One region of the Stenotrophomonas sp. STEN054 genome, then DNA from elsewhere that is predicted to be linked to it. Evidence: predicted binding sites of a transcription regulator. Region 1 holds the regulator's gene; the other holds the start of a gene.
What was found. The regulator FliA, encoded in region 1, starts transcription of late flagellar genes. The targets are predictions, from matches to a motif close to TAAAGTTTNNCNNNCNNNGGCCGATAA.
Positions count from the first base shown of each region.

Region 2: AC1VXD_RS16005 (methyl-accepting chemotaxis protein) is a predicted target of FliA. The motif match lies at 3,294-3,320, and genes of this name have one in related genera.

Region 1 covers NZ_JBXFWG010000012.1:73,607-82,917, forward strand. Annotated here, with positions in the region: gene flhA (flagellar biosynthesis protein FlhA) at 1-599, shown strand, start outside; gene flhF (flagellar biosynthesis GTPase FlhF) at 745-2,421, shown strand; gene AC1VXD_RS06945 (MinD/ParA family ATP-binding protein) at 2,408-3,295, shown strand; gene AC1VXD_RS06950 (RNA polymerase sigma factor FliA) at 3,292-4,035, shown strand; gene cheY (chemotaxis response regulator CheY) at 4,093-4,485, shown strand; gene AC1VXD_RS06960 (protein phosphatase CheZ) at 4,485-5,090, shown strand; gene AC1VXD_RS06965 (chemotaxis protein CheA) at 5,093-6,925, shown strand; gene AC1VXD_RS06970 (flagellar motor protein) at 7,028-7,768, shown strand; gene motD (flagellar motor protein MotD) at 7,770-8,792, shown strand; gene AC1VXD_RS06980 (ParA family protein) at 8,797-9,311, shown strand, end outside.
Region 2 covers NZ_JBXFWG010000046.1:9,739-19,049, reverse strand. Annotated here, with positions in the region: gene AC1VXD_RS16035 (hypothetical protein) at 1-74, opposite strand, end outside; gene AC1VXD_RS16030 (MFS transporter) at 315-1,511, shown strand; gene AC1VXD_RS16025 (hypothetical protein) at 1,654-1,902, shown strand; gene AC1VXD_RS16020 (hypothetical protein) at 1,905-2,087, shown strand; gene AC1VXD_RS16015 (SOS response-associated peptidase) at 2,106-2,849, shown strand; gene AC1VXD_RS16010 (hypothetical protein) at 2,987-3,256, shown strand; gene AC1VXD_RS16005 (methyl-accepting chemotaxis protein) at 3,401-5,521, shown strand; gene AC1VXD_RS16000 (EAL domain-containing protein) at 5,607-7,370, shown strand; gene AC1VXD_RS15995 (hypothetical protein) at 7,403-7,819, opposite strand; gene AC1VXD_RS15990 (GAF domain-containing sensor histidine kinase) at 7,937-9,130, shown strand; gene AC1VXD_RS15985 (hypothetical protein) at 9,257-9,311, opposite strand, start outside.

The DNA of each region.
Region 1 (9,311 bases):
CGCACCTGATCCGCGAGCATGCGCCGGAACTGCTGGGCCACGAAGAAGTGCAGCACCTGCTGGCCAACCTGGGCAAGAGCGCGCCCAAGCTCGTCGAAGATCTGACACCGAAGGCGCTGCCGCTGTCGGCGGTGGTGCGCGTGCTGCAGAACCTGCTGGTCGAGCGCATTCCGATCCGCCAGCTGCGCAAGATCGCCGAAGCGCTGGTCGAGCACGCCCCCATGAGCCAGGACCCGGCCACGCTGACCGCTGCCGTGCGCACCGCTCTTGGCCGCTTCATCGTGCAGGAGATCGCCGGAATGTCGGCGGAGCTGCCGGTGTTCACGCTCAACCCGCAATTGGAACGTGTCTTGCAGGAGTCTACCCAGGGCAACGGCGCCGCGCTGGAACCCGGACTCGCAGAGCGACTGCACCAGAGCCTGTCCGAATGTGTCAGCAAGCAGGAAGCGCGAAACGAGCCGGCGGTGGTGCTGGTACCGGGTCCGGTGCGCGCCGCGCTGGCCCGCCTGGTCCGCCACAGCGTTCCGTCGCTGTCGGTCCTGGCCTACAGCGAGGTGCCGGAAGACAAGCGCCTGAAACTGGTCGGAACGATCAGCTGACGCCCGCCTTCCACGCGCCAGAAAACAGACACCACGTTCAAACCGCAATACACGACAGATTCCAAGGGGAACCCGAACCGTGCAGACCACCGACCACCCGCGTTCCTCGACTGCCACTCCGCCGACTTCGTCCCGTGACCACAGCATGAAAATCAAACGATTCGTCGCCGCCGACATGCGCTCGGCCATGAACCTGGTGCGCAAGGAACATGGCCCCGACGCCGTGATCCTGTCCAACCGCCGGATCGAGGAAGGCGTGGAGATCGTCGCCGCCGCCCATTACGACGAGAGCGCCGTGCAGCGAGCACTGGAAGCCTCGCGCCGCGAGATCGCCCCGCCGCCGCCGCCGAAGCCGCGCACCGCCGCCGACGCCGTGATCGCTGCGGTGACCCGCCGCCGCACCGCGACCCCGGCCGCCGAGCCGGTGGCCGCCACCACCTCGGCCGTCGCCGCCCTCGCCCGCGCCGCCGTCGGCGCCACCGGCCGCACCCTGGACAGCGCCGACGAGATCGTGCCCACCCGCGGCAGCACCGGCTTCGCCGCCACCCTGGCCCGCGCCAGCGTCAGCGAATCGGCACTGCCGGAGGCGATCTTCGCCCCGTACGCCGACGCCATCGTGGCACCGCCGGCCAGCGCTGCCGTGGTCGCCGCCGCGCCGATCAACCGCGCCCGCTTCCTGATCGACCCGCCGCTGGAGGAAGAAGCCGCCGCCCTGCCGCCGCCGCTGCCGGCCCCGGTCGCCGACGCTCACCCGGTCGAAGCCGCAGTCGCACCGGCAGCCGTGGTCGCCCCCATCGAAGCGCCGGCGGCGGAAATGCCCGCCAACGATATGGCGCCGCTGGCCGACACCCTGCCGACCCCGGCGCCGGCGCCCCAGCTGGCCCCGGCCCCGGCACTGACCATGGTCGCTGCCGATGACGGCGAGATCCGCCAGCTGCGCCACGAAGTGGCCGGCATGCGCCAAGTCATCGAGCGCGAGATGAACCGCTTCACTGATGAGCGCCTGCGCGGCAGCGCGGTGCGTGCCACCGCTCTGGACCTGATGGACGAGTACGGCTTCGATGCCGGCCTGTCGCGCGACGTGGCCATGCAGATCCCGCTGGAGACCGAGGCCCACCGCGGCCGCGGCCTGATGCTGGGGCTGATCTCGCGCAAGCTGCCGATCGCACCGGTCGACCCGCTGGAAGAAGGCGGCGTGATCGCCCTGGTGGGCCCGACCGGTGCCGGCAAGACCACCACCATCGCCAAGCTGGCCTCGCGCTTCGCTGAAAAGCATGCTCCGCGTGACGTCGCCCTTGTGACCACCGACACGATGCGCATCGGCGCCCGTGAGCAGCTGTACGGCTACGGCCGCCAGCTCGGCATCGCCGTCCACGAGGCCAACAGCGGCACCGACCTCGACCAGCTGCTGGAGCGCCTGCAGGACTACAAGCTGGTACTGATCGACACCGCCGGCCTCGGCCCGCGCGACCGTGCCCTGGCCGCCCAGCTGCAGTGGCTGAGGGCCGCGCGCCAGGTGCGCACCCTGCTGGTGCTGCCGGCCAATACCAGCTTCGGCGACATGGACGAGGTCGTCCGCCGCTTCGGCGCGGCCAACCTGCAGGGCCTGGTGCTGAGCAAGCTGGACGAGACCGGCCGCTTCGGCAACGCCCTTTCGGTGGCCGTCGACCACTCGCTGCCGATCACCTGGGTGACCGATGGCCAGGACGTCCCGGAGGACCTGCACCGGGCCAGTGCAGCCAATCTCGTACTTCGCCTTGAAGATTTGCGCCGAGCGGCCGATATGCCCTGCAACCCGGAGTTGAACCATGCCGTCGCGTGAGTACGCCAAGCTGACCAATACCTTCCCGCTGTCGGCGACCCGCAGCGAGCCGCTCGGCCCTGTCCGCACCATCGCGGTGAGCGGCGGCAAGGGCGGCGTGGGCAAGACCAACGTGTCGGCCAACCTGGCCGTGGCTCTGGCGGGCATGGGCAAGCGCACCCTGCTGCTGGACGCCGACCTGGGCCTGGCCAACATCGACGTCATCCTCGGACTGAACCCTAAGTTCACCCTGGCTGACCTGGTGGCCGGCCGCTGCAGCCTGGACGACGTGATCATCGAGGGCCCCAACGGAGTACTGGTGGTCCCGGCCGCCTCGGGCCGCCGGCACATGGCCGAACTGGCCCCGGCCGAGCACGTCGGCCTGGTCAACGTGTTCTCCGAACTTGAACGCGAGCTGGACATCATGGTGGTGGACACCGCTGCCGGCATCACCGATGGCGTACTGACCTTCTGCCAGGCCGCGCAGGACACCGTGGTGGTGGTCTGCGATGAGCCGGCCTCGATCACCGACGCCTACGCGTTGATCAAGGTGCTCTCGCGCGAACGTGGCGTGGACCGCATCCAGGTGGTGGCCAACATGGTGCGTGACCCCAACGAGGGCCGCGTGCTGTACGAAAAGCTGACCCGCGTCTGCGAGAAGTTCCTCGCCGATGTCTCGCTGAACTACCTGGGCTGCGTGCCGCAGGATGACTGGCTGCGGCTGTCGGTGCAGCGCCAGCAGCCGGTGGTCAAGGCCTACCCGTCGAGCCCGGCCGCGCTGGCGATCACCGAGATCGCCCGCCGCACCGCCCGCTGGCAGGCGCCGACCGAACCGCGTGGCGGCGTCGAGTTCTTCCTCGAACGCATCCTCAAGCAGCGTGGGGTGACCGTATGAAAGGTGCAGCCCAGTACAAGGAAGTCCAGCGCGCCAGCGCGACCGATGTCATCGCCCAGCACTCCGATCTGGTGCGCCGCATCGCCCACCACCTGGCGGCACGCCTGCCAGCCAGCGTCGAGGTGGACGACCTGATCCAGGCCGGCATGATGGGCCTGATCGAAGCCTCGCGCAGCTATGACGCCGACCAGGGCGCGTCGTTCGAGACCTATGCCTCGATCCGCATCCGTGGCTCGATGATCGACGAGATCCGCCGTGGTGACTGGGTGCCGCGCTCGGTGCACCGCCGTGCCCGCGACGCCGCCGCTACCATCCGCCGCCTGGAACAGAGCAGCGGCCGCGCCGCCAGCGCCACCGAGGTGGCCGCGGCGATGGACATGCCCCTGCCCGAGTACCTGCGCCTGATGGAAGACGCCTCGCGTGGCCAGGTGCTGAGCCTGGAATCGCGCATCGAGGACCAGGGCGAGCTGGACACCGTCGCCCAGGGCGGACCAACCCCGCAGCAGGTGCTGGAACGCGGTGAATTCGGCCGCGAACTGGGCAAGGCCATCGGCCACCTGCCCGAGCGCGAACAGCTGGTGCTGTCGCTGTACTACGAGCAGGAGCTGAACCTGAAGGAGATCGGCGCGGTGCTCGGCGTGAGCGAATCGCGGGTCTGCCAGATCCACGGCCAGGCCGTGCTGCGCCTGCGCGGCCGGTTGAAGGTCTTCGAGGCGGCCGACGCCGGCCTCGAGCAATGAACATGCGCGAGGCGGCTGCCCCCGGCCGCCCGCAATGAACAACAAAGGAACTCTGCTTTGAACAAGAACATGCGCATCCTGATCGTTGACGATTTCTCGACCATGCGTCGTATCGTCAAGAACCTGCTGGGCGATCTGGGCTTCACCAACACCGCCGAAGCCGAGGACGGGCATGCCGCGCTGTCGTTGCTGCAGAGCCAGCCGTTCGATTTCGTGGTCACCGACTGGAACATGCCGGTGATGACCGGCATCGAGCTTCTCAAGGCGATCCGCGCCGATGCAAAGCTGAAGACGTTGCCGGTGCTGATGGTGACCGCCGAAGCCAAGCGCGAGCAGATCATCGAAGCGGCCCAGAGCGGCGTCAACGGCTACATCATCAAGCCGTTCACCGCGCAGACCCTGGAAGAGAAGCTCGGCAAGATCTTCGAACGCCTGGCAGCGAGCGCCTGATGGACGCCCAGGTCGACAGAAGCGCCCTCGCCCTGCGCCTGCAGGAGGCCCTGGATGCATTGGAGTCGGGTGACGAGACCGCCTGGCGCCAGCGCATCGACAGCCTGGTGGCCGCGCGCACCCAGCCGATGATGAGCGGCCTTTCCCGGCTGGCCCGCGAGCTGGGCCAGGCCCTGGGCGAACTGCCGACCGTGCCCGACGAGGCCGGCGAGCTGGACGATGCCTGCGCACGCCTGGACCACGTCGTGGCGATGACCGAACAGGCCACCCACCGCACCCTGGACCTGGCCGAGGAATGCCGCGCCCTGACCGAACAGCTGCGCGCCGATGGCCTGCAGCCGGGCCAGGACGAACAGCTTGAGCGCATCCGCCACAACCTGACCGAGATCGCCCTGACCCAGAGCTACCAGGACCTGACCGGGCAGATCATCCGTCGCGTGGTCGGCATCGTCCGCCGCGTGCACGAAGGCTTCGGCGCGCTCGGCCTGCCGCCGGAACAGCATCGCACCGACCCGGAACTTGCCGGGCCGGCACTGAAGGGACTGGACCGCCACGCGGTCTCGCAGAACGACGCCGACGACCTCCTGTCGGACCTGGGGCTGTAAGCATGAGCGCGGTTGCCGACGACATCACTGCCGATTTCATCATCGAGGCGCAGGAAATCCTGGATCGCCTGGGCGAACAGCTGGTGTCGCTGGAACAGGCACCGCAGGACAACGACCAGCTCAACGCGGTCTTCCGTGGTTACCACACGCTGAAGGGTGGCGCCGGCTTTCTCGGCATCACCGCCATGGTCGAGCTGTGCCATGCGGCGGAAGAAGCGCTGGGCGCCGCGCGTGCCGGCCAGGCCGTGCTGCAGGCCCATCACTTCGATGCCGCCCAGCAGTCACTGGACTATCTGCAGTCGATGCTCGACGCGGTGTCGTCCGGCACTGAACCCGGCTACGCGCCGCCGGAACTGATCGCCCAGTTCGACGTGCACGGTGGCGCGAGCCCCGCCGCTAGCGCCGCCACGGCGGCCGCGCCTGCTGCAGGTGGCGACCTGATCACCGACGACGAGTTCGAGGCACTGCTCGACCAGCTGCACGGCGGCAACGCCCCGACCGCGGTCGCACCGCCGAAGAAAGCTGACGACGGCCTGATCAGCGAGGAGGAGTTCGAAGCCCTGCTCGACCAGCTGCATGGCGGTGCCGTGCCCGGCGCCAAGCCGGTGGCCGCGGTGCCGGTCGCGGCCCCGCCGGCAACGGCACCTGCTCCGCGTGCGCCGGCCAAGCCGGCGGCGAACAAGCCGGTGGCCGAAGCCGAACACACCGTGCGCGTGGATACCAAGCGCCTGGACGCCATCGTCAACCTGATCGGCGAACTGGTGCTGTCACGGAACCGGCTCAAGACCCTGCGCACCCGCCTGCGCGACGAAGAGCTGGACCGCGCCGTTTCGACGCTGGACATCGCCACCGCGCGCCTGCAGTCGGCGGTCATGCGCACCCGCATGCAGCCGGTCGGCAAGGTGTTCTCGCGCTTCCCGAAGGTGGCGCGCGACGTCGCCCGTTCGCTGCAGAAGGAAGTGGACCTGGAGCTGATCGGCGCCGAGACCGAACTGGACCGCAACCTGGTCGAAGCGCTGGCCGACCCGCTGGTGCACCTGGTGCGCAACGCCATCGACCACGGCGTGGAAATGCCCGACCTGCGTGAAGCCCAGGGCAAGCCGCGGATGGGCCATGTGCGCCTGTCGGCACAGCAGGAAGGCGACTACGTCAGCATCGAAGTGCAGGACGACGGCGCCGGCATCGATCCGGAAAAGCTGCGCGCCAAGGCGCGCGAGAAGGGCCTGATCGATCCGGAAGCCGCCGCACGCCTGAGCAGTGAGGAATGCCTGCACCTGGTGTTCCTGCCCGGCTTCTCGACCAAGCAGCAGGTCACCGATATTTCGGGCCGCGGCGTCGGCATGGACGTGGTGCAGTCGCGCATCCGCGAACTGAGCGGCCAGATCCAGATCCAGTCCGAACTGGGCCGCGGCAGCCGCTTCCTGATCCGCGTACCACTCACCCTGGCCATCCTGCCGACCCTGCTGGTGCAGGCCGGCGAGGATGTCTACGCCCTGCCGCTGGCCCGCGTGATGGAAGTGCTGCACGCACCGCGCACCTCGCTGGGCTGGTTCGATGGCCGTGCGGTGCTGGACCGCCGCTCGCACACCCTGCCGCTGGTCGACCTGCGCCAGTGGCTGGATGTGACGCCGGCCGCCTCCACCCTGCTGACCATCGTGGTGCTGCAGGCCGGCGAAGCCCGCTTCGGCCTGGTCGTGGACCAGGTGCGCGGCCGCGAGGAAGTGGTGATCAAGCCGCTGCCCAAGGCCCTGCGCGGCCTGCGCGGTTACGCCGGTGCAACGTTGATCGGCGATGGTCGCATGGCCCTGATCCTGGACGTGGACGGCCTGCGCTGAAGCCCCGCCGGTCATGGCCCGGCAACCCGAAAACTGTGACTACCGTCTGTACACGATCTACCGGTGTCTCAAGTCCCATTCACACAAGCCGATACCGGACCCATGGATAGACTCAGCCTTATTGGACTCTTTCTCGCCCTGGCCTCATTGGTCGGCGGCAGCATCCTGAAAGGCGCCGGCCTGGCTTCGCTGTGGTCGCCTGCCGCCTTCGTGATCGTGATCGTCGGCACCGTGGCGTCAATCCTGCTGCACACCGCCCCGGCGGTGTTCAAGCACGCCTTCAAGATCGTGCGCTGGGTCGTGCGCCCGCCGCACAGCGATCGCCACGAACTGATCAAGCAGATCGTCGAGTGGAGCAACATCGCCCGCCGCCAGGGCCTGCTGGGCCTGGAATCGCAGGTGGAAGCACAGCGCGACCCGTTCCTGCGCAAGGGCCTGCAGCTGCTGGTCGATGGCGTGGAGCCGGAATCGATCCGGCACATGCTGGAAATCGAACTGAGCGGCCAGGAACACCAGGACCAGGCCGCGGCCAAGGTCTTCGAGGCAATGGGCATCTATGCACCGACCCTGGGCATCATCGGCGCCGTGCTGGGCCTGATCGCAGTGATGAAGAACCTGGCCGACCCCAGCAAGCTGGGCCACGGCATCGCCGCCGCGTTCACCGCAACCATTTACGGCATCGCCTCGGCCAACCTGCTGTTCCTGCCCATCGCCGCCAAGCTGAAGGGCGTGATCGCGCACACCACCCGCGATCGCGAAATGGTCATCGAAGGCCTGATCTCGATCGCCCAGGGCGAGAACCCGCGCAACATCGAAACCAACCTCACCGGCTTCCTGCACTGACATGGCCCGCCGCAAGCACCACGAAGAGCACGCCAATCACGAGGCATGGGCCATCCCCTATGCCGACCTGATGACGTTGCTGCTCGCCTTCTTCGTGGTCATGTATGCCATTTCCTCGGTCAACGAGGGCAAGTACCGGATCATGGCCGATGCCCTGACCGATGCCTTCGGCGGTGCGCCGCGCACCATCAACCCGGTGCAGGTGGGCAACAAGCAGGTGCAGGGCGGCGGCTGGGACAGCCCCTCTGTAATCAAGTCGGGCACGAAGATCGGTCCGTCCGCACCCGCGCCCACCCACGACCCCACCCTGCTGCCGGCGATGGCCTCGCAGATGCGCATGCCGGTCTCTGTGCACAACCAGGAACAGATCGCGCGCGCCGAGCGCCAGCTCAACAGCATCGCCGATCGACTGACCGCCGCGCTGTCGCCGCTGATCGATCGCGGCATGATCAGCGTGCGCCGCACCGAGCTGTGGATCGAAGTCGAGATCAACAGCGACATCCTGTTCCCGACCGGCTCGGCCGCGCTGGACGTGCACGCACGGCAGACCCTGGCCAGCCTGGCCGACGTACTGCGGGACGTGCCCAACAGCGTGCGCGTGGAAGGGCACACCGACGACGTGCCGATCGCCACCGCCACGTTCCCGTCCAACTGGGAGCTCTCGGCCGGTCGCGCCGCCAGCGTGGTGCACCTGTTCGCCGACCAGGGCGTGCAGCCCTCGCGGCTGGCCATGGTGGGCTACGGCCAGTTCCGCCCGCGCGACGCCAATGACAGCGCGCAGGGCCGCAACCGCAACCGGCGGGTGATGGTCATCATTCTGGCCGACACCAGCCATGCGGTCGATCCGCTGGGCGATCGCCTGAATGCCGCTGCAGGTGGCGGCAGTGCCGCCGCCGGCGCGACCACCGAAGCTGCTGCCGCACCGCGCAGCGCCCCCGTTCCCCCCATCGCACCGGTGCAGTTGCCGCCGGTGCCGGCTGGCAGCCGCGTCGGCGCCGCCGTTCCCCCGGCAATGAAGGAGTAACCCGATGCGCATCTGGGCAGTCGCCAACCAGAAGGGTGGAGTCGGCAAGACCACCACCACCCTCGCCCTCGGTCGCGGCCTGGCCGCACAGGGCCACCGCGTGCTGTTGATCGACCTGGACCCGCACGCCTCACTCACGCGCGCCTTCGGCGTGCCGGTCGAGCCGGCGCCGGCCGGCGTGCTGGAGCTGTTCGGCGCCCCGCCGGCCGAGCTGTCCACGCTGAGCCACCCCAGCAGCATCGGCGGCCTGGACTACGTCTGCGCGCAGGCCTCGCTGGCGACCCTGGAACGGCGCAGCGCCAACCAGCCGGGCCTGGGCCTGGCGCTGCAGAATGCGCTGGCCCGCCACCACGGCCAGCACGACTACATCCTGCTGGACTGCGCGCCCACCCTCGGCCTGTTGATGATCAACGCGCTGGCCGCAGCCGACCGTCTCATCATTCCGACCCAGGCCGAGCCGCTGGCCCTGCACGGCCTGGACGGCATGGTACGCACCGGCGAGATGGTCGAGCGCTCGCG
Region 2 (9,311 bases), on a different contig from region 1:
TACACCGGCGCGTGGGTCACCGCTACCAGCCGATAGCGGCCGCGCAGCTCGATTTGATGCGTGTACTCCTGCATGCATTCTTCTCCGTGATGGCGTTCACATCGCGTGCCCGCGTCAGGCGATGATGCCGCCGCTGCCGTGGTGGCGGCATGCAGGCGGCGCAGACGAAGATCCACACTGCGCGTGGGAAGGTGACGCGGCCCAAGGTCCGGTCAGTCGGTGCCACCCATCAAACACTGATTTACCCTGACGCGGGTGCCGCTGCTGCAGTGCAGCAGTACAATGAGCGGCTTCCCTCGCCCTGCCCGACCCGCATGAGCCCCAATTCTCCCTTGGCCGCGCGGCTGACGCCGCGTCAGCGCACCTGGATCATCCTTGCCCTGTCGCTGGGTGGCTTTGCCATCGGCACCAGTGAATTCGCCAGTATGGGCCTGATGCTGGAGATCAGCCGCGGCCTGTCGATCAGCGAGACCCAGGTCGGCCACCTGATCAGTGCCTACGCCATCGGCGTGGTGGTCGGCGCGCCGATCCTCGCCTTCATCGGCGCCTCGTTCCCGCGCCGCAAGCTGCTACTGGCGCTGATGGGCTTCTACGCAGTGGGCAACCTGGCCAGCGCCCTGGCGCCCAACTACGGCACGATGCTGATCGCGCGCTTCGTCGCCGGTCTGCCGCATGGCGCCTACTTCGGCGTGGCGATGCTGGTAGCCGCGGCCATCAGCCCTGCCGGCCAGCGTGGCCAGGCGATGTCGCGGGTGCTGCTGGGCCTGTCCATCGCGATCCTGATCGGCAACCCGCTGACCACCTGGCTGGGCCAGCAGCTGAGCTGGCGCACCGCCTTCGCCCTGGTCAGCGTGCTGGCCATCGCCACAGTGGTGATGATCGCCCGCTTCCTGCTGCCCGACCCGGACGAGGTGCGTACCTCGCCGATGCGTGAGCTGCGCGCGTTCAACACCACCCAGGTGTGGCTGGCGCTTGGCATCGGCGCGGTCGGCTTTGCCGGCATGTTCTGTGTCTTCACCTACCTGGCGCCGACCCTGGTGCAGGTGACCGGCGTGGCCGAGTCGTGGATGCCGCTGGCCGTGGGCGTGTTCGGCATCGGCGCGATCATCGGCAACATCGCCGGCGGCTGGCTGGTGGACAAGTTCCACTTCAACGCCGCTGCCGTCGTGCTGGTGTGGTCCATTGTGATGCTGCTGCTGTACCCGCTGGCCGCGCAGTCGGTGTGGACCATCGGCCCGATGATCATCACCGTGGGCACCATGGGTGCGCTGGCCGCCGTGCTGCAGACCCGCCTGATGGACGTGGCCGGCGAGGCGCAGACACTGGCCGCCGCCTCCAACCATGCGGCGTTCAACACCGCCAACGCGCTGGGCCCATGGCTCGGTGGTATGGCCATCAGCGCCGGCTTCAGTCCGGCCACCACCGGCTATGTCGGTGCCGCCACCGCCATCGGTGGCCTGCTGCTGTGGGGCGTGTCGATGCTGGTTGACCGCCGCCGCAAGGCGGCTTGAGGTCCTGCAACACAGCCCTTGCCACAGACGGGGGCTGCGGCCACGCGGCTGGATTTGACCTTGCCACCGCATCGGGCTGACGGTGCCGTCACAGGTGAAAGTGTGACGATGAATACACCTTCTCCCTGGCACCCCTTCCCTCATGTCGGACACCGGTCATTTCGCCATTCGCGCCTTCGAAGCCGTCTTCAACATGGCCGGCGGGGTTGAACGCATCACGTCGCTGACGGTGACCTGCAACCACTGCGATGCCACGACCTCGTCCACCGAAGGCAACCTGCTGCACCTCCCCGGCGGCACCCTGTTCCGCTGTGACGACTGCGGTTGCCACCAGGCAGTGAGCAATGCGCGTGTGGCCGACTGGCAGCTGCCGCGCGTGCTGGGCGTATGAACATGGAGGCATCGCTGACCGGAGCAGAGCGCCGGATCCTGCAGGCCATTGCAGATGCGGAGCAGGTGGACAGTGACGCCGCCAGCTGGGCGGTCTCGGCAGGCCTTGCCGTGCAGGCGGAAGACGGCGATATCGACCTGACCCCGCGCGGACGCGACGTGCTTCAGGCACATCCGTCGCGCTGAGGCGGCGACGGAGCGGGCATGCGGCGTTTCGTGCAGGCCTTCGTGGACGTGGACAGCTTCCCCACTGCCCTGCCCGGTGATGTATCAGCAATGCTGGCAACGGCGGATGAACGCTACAACGTCGGCAAGGACGGACACGCCTGGGTCTGGGCGGCCGGCGCCACCGACGCTGAGGGCACGACAGTCGTTGCGGAGATGCAGTGGGGTCTGGTGCCGCGCTGGTCGAAGCAACCCTCCACGCCCTATACCACCGTGACCGCGCGGCTGGAACGCGCCCCGCGCAGCCGCATCTTTGCCGATGCCTGGAGCAAGCGGCGCTGCATCGTGCCGATGACCGGGTATTTCAAATGGGACCGGCAACGACGGCCACCGTGGCCGATGTTCGTCCAGCGCCAGGATGGGTTGGCGCTGCTGGCGGCCGGTTTATGGGAGCACTGGCAGGACGAGACCGGCGACTCGCGCGACACGTTTTCGATCCTGACCGATGGCAACCCGGCGATCCCGGCCCCGCTGTCTGCCGATGGGCCGGTGTTTGTGGAACCCGCGGCCGCGGCGGCCTGGCTGAGGGGGGAGCTGACCATGCCAGCGCAGCTGCGACGGCACGCGCATACCGCAGCCCTGGAGGCTGCCTATGTCGGCCTGGGTATCCGCGATGCGCGTCGCGATGACTATACCCTGCTGGAGCCGGTAGACCCCGACGCCATGCGTGCCGACGAGGCGCTGCCCGATTGGGACGGCGACGCGCTGGATGACGATGCGTGAGCGACAGGCCAGGGGCGCCTGATTGGAGATCCGGGGTCAGAGCCCTTTCCTATGGAAAGGATCCGACCGCTCTCACCCCTTGCGCTGAACCGCAAAAAACACATGGCGTGGATGTGGCGTCCTGCACAGTGCAGCCCATGCATCACCGCCCTGCCCCTGCCCGTCATGATGCCGTCGCCCTGCAGGCAGGAATGCTCGGCAGCGTGCTCGGCGTGGGCCTGTTCAAAGCACTGGCGATGTCCGGCGTGGTGTCCGGCTCGCTGATGGGCATGGGCCTGTGGCTGCTGGCCTGCGTCCTGCTGGGCGCTTGGGCACTGGCGGCCGGCCTCGCCTGCCTGGCCCTGAGCCGGCGCGTATTCGTGCTGATGCTCGCGCTGTCGGCGGTGTTTCTGCTCTGCATTGCCTGATACACGGGCGTCCCCGAAAAAATCCGAACCGCGGCGCTAAAGCTTCAGCCTGCGCCGCCGCTATCGTCGTACTGCTTGCCGGGACTCTCTCCTGCGCAGACACGCCCGGCAGTCGGGCCTACAACGACTACCGGATTTCACAAATTGAACACACTGCGCCGCTTCAAGGTTGGCACCCGCCTCACTGCGGGCTTTTCCATCCTGCTCCTTCTGATCGCCACCATTCTTGCGATCGCCCTGCACAGCAACTACCAGCAGCGCCAACAGTTCGACAACGCGGTCAACGTGCGCGTGACCCGCATGGGTGAGCTGTACGACATGCTCATCATCAACAAGGAGCTGCTGCTCCTGCGCCGCGACATGCTGATCAAGCGTGGTCAGGGCCTGGAGGCCGATCTGGCCAAGGCGCACGCGATGTCGGCGCGCTATGACCAGATCTGGGCCCACTTCACCGAGCGCCCGGCGAGCAGCCCGCTGGCCGAAACGATGCGTGGCAAGGTCGCCCAGAAGCAGCAGGCCACCATGGCACTCAACCGCGATCTGGATGCAGCGATGCAGGCAGGTGACTTCGACGCTGCCAGCACGCAGCTGCTGACCCGCGCTGGACCCGCCGCCGCCGACTGGAACGCGGCGCTCGCCGAGTTTGCCGATCTGCAGCAGAAACTGGTCGAAGAGGCCGCACAGGACATGCGGGCGCTGGCCGCAAGGACCACGACGCTGCTCAGCCTGTTCGGCATGCTCAGCCTGGGCCTGGGCGTCATCGCGGCGTGGCTGATCTCGCGCAGCCTGACTCGCCCGCTGGCGCAGGTGCAGGCGTCGATCAATGCGGTCACCCGTGGTGACCTCAGCGTCCGCCACCAGGACGACAGCCCCGACGAAGTGGGCCAGATGCTGCGCGCCACCGACGGCATGGTCGGCCTGCTGCAGCGCTTCTCGCAGCAGACCCAGCTGATGATCGGCAAGCATGCCGCCGAGGACATCAGCCACCGCATGCCGGTTGATTTCCCCGGTGTCTACGGCGAACTGGCGCAGGGCATGAACACGATGGTGTTCGAGCATCTGGATGCGATCGTCGATGCCATCGAAGTGCTCAACCAGTACGCGCAGGGGGACCTGAGCCGGGACGCACGACGCCTGCCGGGCAGCCGTGCGATCCTGCACGAATCGATGGATGCGGCCAAGGCCAGCCTGCACGCGATCAATCAGGACATCCAGCGCCTGGCGGCGGCGGCCGCCGCCGGCGACTTCAGCGTGCGTGGCGATGCCGCAGAATACCGTCACGATTTCCGTCGCATGATTGAAGACCTCAACCGCCTGATGGCCACCGCTGACGGCAGTCTCGGTGCGTTGTCCAAGGTGCTCGGTGCCATGGCCGAAGGCGATCTGACCCGCCGTATCGAAGGCGACTTCCAGGGTGTGTTCGCCACCATGCAGCGCGACACCAACCGCACTGCGGAGAATCTGGCGGGCATCATCCGCCGCATCCAGGAAGCTTCCGGGGCGATCGCCAGCGCGTCCGATGAGATTGCCGCGGGCAACGCCGACCTGTCACGGCGTACCGAGAGCCAGGCCGCCAACCTGGAAGAAACTGCTGCCTCGATGGAGGAACTCACCTCCACCGTGCGCCAGAATGCCGAGCACGCACAGCAGGCCGATGCGGCCTCGCGCAGCGCGGGCGACGCCCTGCAGCAGACCGCCCAAGCAGTGCAGGACGTGGTGCGGGTGATGGGGCAGATCAATGCCTCGTCGCTGCGGATCGGCGAGATGGTCAGCCTGATCGATGGCATCGCGTTCCAGACCAACATTCTCGCCCTCAATGCCGCGGTCGAGGCGGCGCGCGCCGGCGAACAGGGCCGCGGCTTTGCGGTGGTGGCCAGTGAAGTGCGCACGCTGGCCCAGCGCGCGGCGGCCTCGGCCAAGGACATCAAGGCGCTGATCGATGAATCCACCGGCCGGGTCGAAGCCGGCATCTGCATCGCCCGCCAGACCGAGGCCGCCATCGGCCAGCTGACCGACGCCGCGGGCCAGACCGGGCATCTGGTGCAGCAGATCGCCCAGGCCAGCGTCGAGCAGGCGGCCGGCATCGAACAGGTCAACCAGACCATCGCGCAGATGGATGAGGCCACCCAGCAGAACGCCGCGCTGGTGGAGGAAGCCAGCGCCGCGGCCCGCGCCATGGCCGGGCAGGCGGCAGACCTGGACCAGGCGGCGGCCGTGTTCCGCGTCTCGGCACAGGCGACCGGCGCACTCAGGCGCGCGGCCTAGCATCGCGCGGCAGGCCTGAAGCATTCAGCGGCCGACGGCCTGCCCCCTTCCCCTGCTACCTGCACTACGTTCTGATGTGGTCCTGATGCCCTCCCCCGAACAAGAACGCCTCTCCACTCTGGCCGGACTCAATGCCCTGGGCGCCGTCTCCGGTGCCGCCCTCGACGATCTTACCGAGCTCGCCACCCACGCCTTCAACGTGCCCGTGGCGTTCGTTTCGCTGCTGGAGGTCGATCGCCAACGGCTGGTTTCGCGCAAGGGCCTGGCCGTCACCCAGACCCATATCCGCGATTCGATCTGCGCCTCGACGATTGGATCCGCCGATACGCTGGTGATTGATGACCTGCGCGCGCACCTACGCCACGCCAGCAATCCGCTGGTGACCGGTCCAGCGCAGCTTCGCTTCTATGCCGGTGCACCGCTGGTTGCCCGTAATGGCGTTGCCATCGGCGCGTTCTGCATCATGGACGACGCTCCCCGGCAGTTCTCCGAAGCGGAGCGTCGGCAGCTGCAGACCCTGGCCAGCGCTGCGATGAACGAACTGGAGCTGCGCGCCCTGAGCGGCCGCCGGGATCCGGTCAGCGGCCTGCCCGACCGACATCAGTTCGCCCTGGATTTCGCCGCCCATGCCGAGCGCGAACCGGATACTTTCCTGCATGCGGTGCTGATCGACGTCTTCGATGCGACCACCGCCACAGAAGCCGGCCAGGTGCTGGGCATGGCACCGCTGGAAACGCTGATCCGTCGTATCGGCGTGCGGCTCTGCGTGGCGCTCGAGGGCATGGCCGAGGTCTACCACGTGGGCGTGGCGCGGTTTGCATTCGTGGTCGAGCTGTCCTCGTCCAAGGCACTGGAGGATCTGGTCGTTGAGCTGCAGGAGCGACTGACCCGACCGCTGATGGCCGCGCAGGTGCCAATGGCGCCCTCGTTCCATGCCGGCATCTGCTGCATCACCCTGGGCCAGCACAACGCCGACGAGGCCATCCGCCGCATGCTGGTGGGGTTGAACGCCGCCATCAACAGCCGCTCGGTGTTCCGCTGGTATTCCGAGACCCGCGATGCGCGCACGCGGCGGGGCTACCGGCTGGCCACCGATGCGCGCGAGGCACTACAGGAAAAACAGTTCCACCTGGTCTACCAGCCGCGCTTCCGGGCCTCGGACCTGATGCCGGTGGCGGCCGAGGTGCTGATCCGCTGGAACCACCCGCAGCTGGGCGCGGTCAGTCCGGCCGAGTTCATCCCGGTCTTCGAACGCACGGCGGTCATGCAGGGCATCACCCGCTGGGTGGTCGACCAGGCACTGGACCAGTGTGCGGCCTGGCGCGCAGCGGGCATCAAGCTGACGCTGTCGATCAACTACACTGCCCGCGACATGGCCGAGGAAGACGCAGCACTGCGATTGATCCGCGCGATCGAACAGAAAGGGCTCTCCTGCGCGGACATCGAAGTGGAAATCACCGAGAGCCAGTGGCTGCGCGTGGACTCACCTGCCGGCCGGCAGCTTCGGCAGATGGCGGACGCGGGGCTGCGCATCGCCGTGGATGATTTTGGCAGCGGCTACAGCAACTTCGGCTACCTCACCGAGCTGCCGATCAGCACGCTGAAGCTGGACAAGACGGTGATCGACCGCCTGTGTGTGGACCCTCGTGCGGCGCTGAAAGTGGAAGCGATCATCGGCCTGGCGCAGCGGCTGGGTCATGCGGCGGTGGCCGAAGGCGTGGAGAGCGCCGAGCAGGTTGCACGGCTGCAGGCGCTGGGTTGCGATGAAATCCAGGGCTTCGCTCTGGCCCGCCCGATGACAGCTGAAGCGTTCAGCGAACGCTTCGCAGCAGCACTTCCCGCCCGGTAGCGTCGAGCTGGCCTGACTGACTTTGCTCGCGATCACGCAGCGCGTGCGGCCACCAGTTCAGCCACGCCGACACCCTCCAGCGAGCCGCAGCGCTCCAGCACGCCGCCGGTGTACTGCGGGCGCAGCAGCGGCAACGCCTCCTCCAGCGTTGCGCCATCGCCAAATGCGAAACACAGCGCGGTATCGGCTGGCACCTGCTGCAGTTCCTGATGGAAACGGATGGGGCACTCGAAAGCGCTGCCCAGCACCACCACCTTCACCTGCCCGGCGCGCTCGAACAGCGCATCCAGCATCTGCTCGCCGGTCAGGTCAAATACCGGCCTGCCATGCTCTATGCCGGTTACGCAGCAGCCCAGGTAGGTTTCCGCCTGGCCGAACCGGGTGCGCAGCAAACGGGCATCGGCCTGACTGGAGGCGGAGAAGGTCTGGAGGAGCGTACTGCTGATCACGGCATGCCTTGCGGTCTGGGAGGGGGCTGGAGTGTGAGGATTCAGCCGCGAAGGCGTGATGAAACTGCGGTAGCGCTCGCTATACTGGTTGCACACTGCAGTCTGCCCGGATCCCTCATGCCTTCCCGAATTGATTTCCGGCCCTCGCTGGACCTGGCATGCGCGCTGACCGGCATGCGGGTGGCGCTGGTGGCTGAGGTGACCGACACGTCCGCCCGGTCCATCCAGAGCATCGATAGCGCAGGCCTGGGTATCTCAAGCGGCATGCACCTTGATGTGAACAACACTTTCTGCAAGGACGTGCGCGCGACACGCACGCCGGTCTGGTTCAGTGATTTCCTGGCGCATCCTGAGTACAAGTGCAGCCCTCTGCCTGGGCTGTATGGCTTCCGCAGCTTCATCTCCGTGCCGCTGCTGCTCGAAGACGGCTCCATCTTTGGCACCTTGTGCACGCTGGACCCGGAGCCGCGGCCGCTGGACCCGGAGCGGGTACAGTCGCTGGGCGCACTGGCTGAGATGGTGGCGGCGCAGATCGATGCCATCCGTTGCCACGATGCCGATACCCGCATGATCAATGGACTGAAGGCGCACGGCGCGTCGGTCAGCCGGCAACTGATCGAGTTCGAGCAGTCCAATGCCGAGCTGCAGCGGGTGGCCAAGCAGCGCGAGGAATTCATCGGCGTACTGGCGCACGATCTGCGCAACCCCGTGCAGGCCATCCGCGCCGGTGTCGATCTGCTGGGCTTTGGCGCGCTGACCGATTCGCAGCAGAAGGTGCTGGGCCATATCAACGACAGTGCCGACCGCATCGCCGAGCTGATCGATGTCACCCTGGATTTCGCACGGGGCCGGCTCGGCACCGGCATCGCGCTGAAGCTGGAACCGTGGTCGGACCTGTCCGGGATCCTCGCCATGGCCTGCCGGGAGGCCATGCGCCCCTATCCGCAGCGCGTCTGCGAGGTCGACCTGCAGTTGCCATCGACGTTCATGTGCGACGCGGCGCGGCTGTGCCAGTTGCTGGCCAACCTGGTCATCAACGCCGCCGTGCACGGTACGCCTGATCAGCCGATCCGGGTGCGTGGGCACAGCGACGGCGCCGGCATCGAGATCAGCGTCGCCAACCAGGGCGTCATCCCTGAGGCGCAGCTGGCACAGCTGTTCGAGCCGTTCTCGCGGCCGCAGGAGCGACGCCTGGACCCTGGCCTCGGGCTCGGCCTCTACATCGCCTCACAGATCGCCAAGGCCCACGGTGGCACGTTGAGTGTTACCAGTGCCGATGGCGACGGCACGGTGCTTACGCTGAGGATCTGAAGGTGTCGGCCGCCCACCTTGTACTGCTCTGGTAGGTGCCCACCTTGGTGGACACGGTTCTGTCACCGCGCGTGCGAGCAACAGCGCCCACCAAGGTGGGCAACTACCTGGAGACACGCGCTACGCTCAGCGCACCTTGTACAACACCGCCGCACCCGGCCGCGGTTCGAACGCCGGCACG